DNA from 2 places in the Streptomyces sp. NPDC051180 genome. Region 1 is predicted to be linked to the other one. Evidence: riboswitches for the same ligand, from Rfam matches in the RefSeq annotation. Region 1 holds a riboswitch; the other holds the start of a gene.

Region 1 (3,985 bases):
CGTACGGGTCCTCGAGCTCGATCTCCTTGGCGATGGAGACACCATCGTTGGTGATCGTGGGGGCGCCCCACTTCTTCTCGAGGACGACGTTGCGGCCCTTGGGGCCGAGGGTGACCTTGACGGCGTCAGCGAGCTGGTTCATGCCGCGCTCGAGACCGCGCCGGGCCTCCTCGTCGAACGCGATGATCTTGGCCATGTGAAGTGGTCCTCCCGGACATGGGGTGGATAACGCTCCAGGACCGCGCCGACGCCCGCGACGGACGGCCTGCGTGCCCGATGGTTCCTTGCCCCACCTGGCCGCGGGCCTCATCTGCCCGATCCTCGTAAGCACTCTCACCTTCCGAGTGCTAACGCCAATGATTAGCACTCGGCATAGGAGAGTGCAAGCCGTTCCGAAGGAACGTCCTTGAGGGGCGGCGGTCGGGTGACGGGAGGGTGCAAGCGACTCTCGACGATCGGGATGTGGCGGGAGGGGCGTGCGGGGGCGCGCGTGAGGGCGGGGGAACGCGCGAGGGGTCCGCATCCCCTCAGGGATGCGGACCCCTCGACGGCGTTGCGTCGGTGGCCGATCGCGCCGCGCTCAGACGGCGAGCTTGACCATGTCCGCCTGCGGACCCTTCTGGCCCTGCGAGATCTCGAACTCGACTCGCTGTCCCTCTTCGAGGCTGCGGTAGCCATCCATCTGGATCGCGCTGTAGTGGACGAAAACATCCGCACCACCGTCGACCGCGATGAAGCCGTAGCCCTTCTCCGCGTTGAACCACTTGACGGTGCCCTGAGCCATGCCTAACTCCCCTATTACTGGCCCTTGCGCGGGACCCGCACCTCGCGGAACCCGGGTCAGACCCTGCGCCGGAACGCGTCGACCGCCGCTGAATGTATCTGCCCAACTGCCCTCTGCAACAGGTCATTCGAGCGAGAATTCTGGGCGCGACGGAAAGGGGAATTGGGGAGAATCCCCTGGATGCCGGGGCAAGTCGGGCCCGGCAAAAGGCGCAGAACGTACACAACGCACAGGCACTTTGGCTGCTTCTTGTCGCGCGGGGACGCCTTTTCATATGCGTCCGGCATGAGCAGCGGAGGGGACTTCCCCAACTCTACCCCGCTCAACCATGCAGAATTGCCCCTTCCGCTTATTGTCGCGGAAGGGGCAATTCAAGAAAGACGGGGCACGGAACGGCTCAGCAGCCGCCGGCCACCGCGGGGATGATCGAGACGCCGGCGCCGGCCGGGGTGGCCGTCTCCAGACCCTGCTCGAAGCGCACGTCGTCGTCGTTCACGTAGACGTTGACGAAGCGGCGCAGCTTGCCCTGGTCGTCCAGGACGCGGGCGGCGATGCCCGTGTGGTTCTTCTCCAGGTCGGCGATGACCTCGGCGAGGGTCGCACCCTCGGCCTGCACCTCGGACCGACCGCCGGTGTAGGTGCGGAGGATGGTGGGGATGCGGACGTTCACGGCCATGTCTTCGTAACCTTTCAGAGGGCCAGGCCGGCGTCGCGGAACGCGTCCAGGCTCGGGCGGATGGTGACGGTCGCCTGAGAGGTGTCGGCCACCGCGTCCAGGGTCTTGAGGCCGTCGCCGGTGTTGAGGACGACGGTGGTGAGCTCCGGGTCGATCAGACCGGCCTCGACGAGCTTCCTGGTGACGCCGACGGTCACGCCGCCGGCGGTCTCGGCGAAGATGCCCTCGGTCTGCGCCAGCAGCTTGATGGCGTCCACGACCTGCTCGTCGTTCACGTCCTCCACGGCGCCGCCGGTGCGGCGGGCGATGTCGAGGACGTACGGGCCGTCGGCCGGGTTGCCGATCGCGAGCGACTTGGCGATCGTGTTCGGCTTCTGCGGGCGGACGACGTCGTGGCCGGCCTTGAAGGCCGCCGAGACCGGGGAGCAGCCCTCGGCCTGGGCGCCGAAGATCTTGTACGGCTTGTCCTCGACCAGGCCCAGCTTGATCAGCTCCTGCAGACCCTTGTCGATCTTGGTGAGCTGGGAGCCGGAGGCGATCGGGATGACGAGCTGGTCGGGGATGACCCAGCCGAGCTGCTCGCAGATCTCGAAGGCCAGCGTCTTGGAGCCCTCGCCGTAGTACGGGCGGAGGTTGACGTTCACGAAGCCCCAGCCCTCGCCGAGCGGGTCGCCGATGAGCTCCGAGCAGAAGCGGTTGACGTCGTCGTAGTTGCCCTCGATGGCGACCAGGTCACCGCCGTAGACACCGGCCATGACGACCTTGCCCTGCTCCAGGTCGTGCGGGATGAAGACGCAGGAGCGGAAGCCGGCGCGGGCGGCGGCGGCGCCGACGGCGCCGGCCAGGTTGCCGGTGGAGGAGCAGGAGAGGGTGGTGAAGCCGAAGGCGCGGGCCGCTTCGAGGGCCTGCGCGACGACCCGGTCCTTGAAGGAGTGGGTCGGGTTGCCGGAGTCGTCCTTGACGAAGAGCTTGCCGGAGGCGACACCGATCTCGCGGGCGAGGTTGTCGGCCTGGACGAGCTTGGTCCAGCCCGGGTTCAGGTTCGGCTTCTCGGCGACGTCGGCCGGGACGGGCAGCAGGGGGGCGTAGCGCCAGATGTTGGCGGGGCCGGCCTCGATCTGCTTGCGCAGCGCCTCGGGGTCACCGGTCGGAAGGTCGTACGCGACTTCGAGAGGTCCGAAACAGAGCGCACAGGCGAAGATCGGACCGAGCGGGAAGAGCTCTCCGCATTCGCGACACGAAAGCCCGGAAGCGGGACCGAGGTCGACGGTGGTGGCGGGAGCGTCAGTCTGTACAGCCATGGAGGCGAGGCCCTTTCTCCTCATCTTTCCCATGACGAATTTTTCGCCATGAGACGGATTTGGCACCTTCCCTAGCCGGGGACCTCGCTGGAGGACGAGTAACCGACTGGAGGGTTGCCGGGGCTTCAACGGGCCGTTTCCCTCTGCCCCTCTGGATGAGCGGTATTCGATTGTGAAGCGCGGTGGACTTTCGTTCCCACGCTCCGACGCGGTCGGCACCCCGACGTGCATCGGGGATCCGCGTTGTTCAAGACTGTAACCGAAGGCCCGGATGCTTGGACCGGCCGTCCGTAACGCGAGATGGAGATCACGTGCTGGAAGAGGTGGAGCGCTGGCTGGACCGGCGGTCCTGGTCAGTGGCCGACCGGCCGCTGGAGCGGATCCTCGCCGCCAAGCGTTCGACGACCGTCAGCGTGGTGCTGCCCGCGCTGAACGAGGAGGCGACGGTCGGGGACATCGTCGCCGTCATCCGCCGCGAGCTGATGTCGGAGGCGGTGCCGCTCGTCGACGAGCTGGTGGTGATCGACTCGGGCTCCACGGACCGCACGGCGGAGGTGGCGGCGGCGGCCGGGGCGCGGGTGGTCGCCCGCGACGCGATACTCCCCCGGATGCCGGCCGTGCCCGGCAAGGGCGAGGTCCTGTGGCGTTCGCTGATGGCGACCCGCGGGGACGTGGTGTGCTTCGTCGACGCCGACCTGCGGGAGTTCTCCGCGGACTTCGTGACGGGGATCGTGGGCCCGCTGCTCACCGAGCCGGACGTCGACTTCGTGAAGGCGATGTACGACCGGCCGTTCGGCGACGCCCCCGAAGGGGCGGCGTCCGGCGCCGCCCCGGCCCAGGGCGGCCGGGTGACGGAGCTGGTCGCCCGCCCGCTGCTCAACCTGCACTGGCCGCAGCTGGCCGGCTTCGTGCAGCCGCTCGGCGGCGAGTACGCGGCCCGGCGCTCGCTGCTCGAACGGCTGCCGTTCCCGGTGGGGTACGGGGTGGAGCTGGGGCTGCTGGTCGACGCGCTGCACACGGTGGGCCTGGACGCGCTCGCCCAGGTGGACGTGGGGGTGCGCAGGCACCGGCACCAGGACGGGCAGGCGTTGGGCCGGATGGCGGCGGCGATCTACCGGACCGCGCAGCTGCGGTTGTCGCGGGGCCATCTGGTGCGGCCCCGGCTGACCCAGTTCGAGCGGGGGGAGAAGGGCTTCGAGCCGCGGACGTACGCGGTGGACACCG
Region 2 (3,985 bases), on a different contig from region 1:
CAGAGCGGCCACGGCCACCACTGATCACCCTGAACTCCTGACTTCCTGAGAGTCGCCACGGCGAGAGCCCCGTCCATTCGATGGACGGGGCTCTTTGCCGTCCCCCGGGGTCGATAGGGTGGGTGCGTATCCGTCACGATCACCAGGAGCTGCCATGAGCGCTGCGACCCCCGCTGGAGGACCTACGTCGGCGGGCCGCTCCTGGCCCGTCCTGCTGAACGGTCTGCTGGACGGCAAGGACCTCTCCGCCGACGACACGGCCTGGGCGATGGACCTGATCATGAGCGGCGAGGCGACCGACGCCCAGATCGCCGGCTTCATGGTGGCCCTGCGGGCCAAGGGCGAGACCGTGCAGGAGATCGCCGGCCTCGTGCGGACCATGTACGCGCACGCCAACGTGATCGACGTGCCGGGCCCCGCCGTCGACATCGTCGGCACCGGCGGCGACGGCGCCAAGACGGTGAACATCTCCACGATGGCGTCGATCGTGGTCGCCGGCACGGGCACGAAGGTCGTCAAGCACGGCAACCGCGCCGCCTCCTCCGCCTCCGGCTCCTCCGACGTCCTGGAGAAGCTCGGCATCAACCTCAACCTGACGCCGCGACGGGTCGCCGAGGTCGCCGAGGAAGCCGGCATCACCATCTGCTTCGCGGTGAAGTTCCACCCCTCGCTGCGGCACGTGGCCGCGGCCCGCGGCCAGCTCGGCATCCGGACGACGTTCAACGTCCTGGGCCCGCTCACCAACCCGGCCAAGGTGAAGGCCCAGGCGGTCGGCGTCGCCGACCCGCGCATGGCGCCGATCGTGGCCGGAGTCCTCGCCGAGCGGGGCAACTCCGCCCTGGTCTTCCGCGGCGACGACGGGCTGGACGAACTGACGACCACCGCCACCTCCCGGGTGTGGGTGGTCAGGGACGGCCGGGTGACCGAGGAGCGCTTCGACCCCCGCGACGTCGGCATCGCACTCGTCCCCCTGGAGGCGCTGCGCGGCGCGGACGCCTCGTACAACGCCGACGTCGCCCGGCGGCTGCTCGCCGGGGAGACCGGTCCGGTACGGGACGCGGTGCTGCTCAACGCGGCGGCGGCGCTCACCGCCCTGGAGCCCGGCACGGGCACCCTCGCGGAGCAGCTGGCCGCGGGCATCGCGAGAGCGGCCGAGTCCCTCGACTCCGGCGCGGCCCTGCGGTCCCTGGAAGGCTGGATCGCCGCCAGCAACGCCTGACCTCCACCCGATCCCGAGCACGACCCCGGTCCACCATCCGGACCGGGGTCTTGCGCTTCGTCGATCATGTGGCAGGATGCTCTACAGGTCACGAGTGACAGCGTTTTGGCCCCGGCTTGCTGTCCGGCAACCCTCCGTCCGTGGCGGGGTGCCCCGGGTGATGACCAGGCCGTAGGCAGCGAGGTCTACGGCAAGCGCGGACCCCTCGAACACCAGGGGTCCTGGTCTCTCGAGGAGCTTTTTCCGTGAGCAAGCGAATGCGATAGGGCGAATCCGCCCCTTCTTCACCCTCGGAACAGGGTCACTTCGGCGTACCCGCACACCCGCGGACGTCCCCCGTCGCCTCCGAGGCATCACCCGTACCCCGCCGTGTCCGGCCGCGTACGGGATCACCGAAGCCATCCGCACCGCCCGCCGGGAGATACCGCCATGTCCGCACGCCCGAACGCCGCCACCGCCACCGTCGCCGACGAGTCCGCCGACCCCTGCTGCGCCGCCCCGCTGCCCGTGCTCGGCCGGGACGTCACCGTCCCGCTCGTCACCGGCGGCGAGGTGACCTACGCGGCGCTCGACTACGCGGCCAGCGCGCCGGCCCTCCAGCGGGTCTGGGACGACGTCGCCGCGTACGCCCCCTACTACGGCAGCGTCCACCGCGGCGCCGGCTACCTCTCCCAGCTCTCCACCGACCTCTTCGAGAACAGCCGCGTCACCGTCGCCGAGTTCCTCGACTGCCGCCCCGGCGACCAGGTCGTCTTCACCCGCTCCACCACCGACTCGCTCAACCTGCTCGCCCAGGTCGTGCCCGCCGGCTGCGAGGTCTTCGTCTTCGAGACCGAACACCACGCCTCGCTGCTGCCCTGGCGGGACGCCCGCGTCACCTACCTCAACGCGCCGCGCACCCCCGCGCAGGCCGTCGCCACCCTGGAGCGCGCCCTCGCCGACCGGGACCCCCACGGCCCCGCGCTGGTCTGCGTCACCGGAGCCTCCAACGTCACCGGCGAGCTGTGGCCGGTGAAGGAGCTCGCCGCCGCCGCGCACGCCCACGGCGCCCGGATCGTGCTCGACGCCGCCCAGCTCGCGCCCCACCACCCCGTCTCCGTGAGGGAGTTGGACGTGGACTGGGTCGCCTTCTCCGGCCACAAGCTGTACGCGCCCTTCGGCTCCGGCGTCCTCGCCGGCCGCTCCGACTGGCTCCAGGAAGCCGAGCCCTACCTCGCGGGCGGCGGCGCCTCCCGCAAGGTGGCGCGCCGCGCCGACGGCGGGGTGGACGTCGAGTGGCACACCACGGCGGCCCGGCACGAGGCCGGCTCCCCGAACGTCATCGGCGTCTACTCCATCGCCTCCGCCTGCAAGGCCCTCACCGAGGCCGGCTTCGAGGGACTCGTCGCCCGCGAGCAGCACCTCGTCGACACCGTCCGCGCGGGCCTCGCCGAGGTACCCGAGGTGCGGGTGCTGTCGCTGTTCGGCGACGACGCGCCCCGGGTCGGCGTCATCTCCTTCGTCGTGGACGGCTGGAACAGCTCCCACTTCGCGGCCGCGCTCTCCGCCGAGTACGGCATCGGCGTCCGCGACGGTCTGTTCTGCGCCCACCCGCTCGTCCGCACGCTGCTCGGCAGCGACCCGCAGGACCCGGGGGAGTGCGGCGCCCCGGAGGCCGCGCCCGGCGAGCGCTCGCTCAACGCCATCCGGGTGAGCTTCGGCGCCGGCACGCCGGACGAGCACGTCGAGCGGTTCGTCCGCGCGGTGAAGGAGCTCGTCCGGGACGGCGCTCAGTGGAAGTACCGCACCGAGGACGGCCGCTGCGTCCCCGACCGCGGCTGATCGGTCACTCGTACGGGTGAAGGGGGCCTCCCCGGCGGGAGGCCCCCTTCCTGTGTCTCGCGGTCCTGGGGTCTCAGGACTCCAGGCCGATGGCGAAGGCCGCCTCCAGATCGTGCTGGGAGTACGTGCGGAACGCCACGTGGGTGTCCGTGGCCTCGACGCCCGGGATCTTGCTGATGCGGCCGGGGATGACGTCCGCCAGGTCGTCGTGGCGGGGGACCCGGACCATGGCGATGAGGTCGTAGGTGCCGGTCACCGAGAAGACCTCGCTGACGCTGTCGAGCGCGGCGATCGACTCGGCGATCTCGGGGATCCGGTCCACGCTGGTCTTGATGAGCACGATCGCGGTGATCACGGCTGGCTTTCTCCCTCGGTCGCCGCGGCTGGAGCCTTCACTCTATCCCCACCCCGGTAGCACCCCCAGGCGTACAGGAAGCCGGCCGAGAAGCCCACGACGTGGGCGAGGTAGGCGACGCCCGGACCCGGCCCCGCCGCGCGCGCGGCCAGCCACTGGAGGACGAACCAGAAGATCAGCACGATCCAGGCGGGGAAGCGCAGCGGCAGGAAGAGGAGGAAGGGGAAGAGACTGGTGACCCGGGCGCGCGGGAAGAGGAAGAGGAAGGCCCCGAGCACCCCGGAGATCGCCCCGGACGCCCCCACCAGGGTCTGCTCGCTGTCCGCGTGCGCCACCGCGTACCCGAGCAGCGCCAGATAGCCCGTGCTCAGGTAGAAGAGGGCGAATCCGGCCGGGCCCATGCGCTCCTCGGCCATGGCGCCGAAGACGTAGAGGAACAGCATGTTGCCCAGCAGATGGAGCCAGCTGCCGTGGACGAAGAGGGCGGTCAGCGGGGTGAGCAGGGCGTGCGGCTCGCCGACGGTCAGCTCGGCGGGGACGACGCCCCAGCGGCGGAAGTACGCCCCCTGCGCCGCCAGGAGCTGATCCCC

The links. Region 1 has a riboswitch for S-adenosylmethionine ahead of thrC (threonine synthase). Riboswitches for the same ligand answer to the same signal wherever they lie in the genome.
Region 2: it holds a riboswitch for S-adenosylmethionine, as region 1 does, so the genes downstream of both, AB0424_RS05305 (aminotransferase class V-fold PLP-dependent enzyme) here and thrC (threonine synthase) in region 1, are expected to answer to the same signal.

What each region holds. Positions count from the first base shown of each region.
Region 1 covers NZ_JBFBBC010000012.1:125,725-129,709, reverse strand. Annotated here, with positions in the region: gene groL (chaperonin GroEL) at 1-196, opposite strand, end outside; gene AB0424_RS22215 (cold-shock protein) at 581-784, opposite strand; gene AB0424_RS22210 (MoaD/ThiS family protein) at 1,182-1,460, opposite strand; gene thrC (threonine synthase) at 1,475-2,761, opposite strand; SAM riboswitch class I at 2,779-2,923, opposite strand; gene AB0424_RS22200 (glucosyl-3-phosphoglycerate synthase) at 3,073-3,985, shown strand, end outside.
Region 2 covers NZ_JBFBBC010000002.1:407,638-411,622, reverse strand. Annotated here, with positions in the region: gene AB0424_RS05315 (cytochrome bc complex cytochrome b subunit) at 1-24, shown strand, start outside; gene trpD (anthranilate phosphoribosyltransferase) at 155-1,219, shown strand; SAM riboswitch class IV at 1,306-1,422, shown strand; gene AB0424_RS05305 (aminotransferase class V-fold PLP-dependent enzyme) at 1,649-3,040, shown strand; gene AB0424_RS05300 (Lrp/AsnC ligand binding domain-containing protein) at 3,114-3,395, opposite strand; gene AB0424_RS05295 (rhomboid family intramembrane serine protease) at 3,392-3,985, opposite strand, start outside.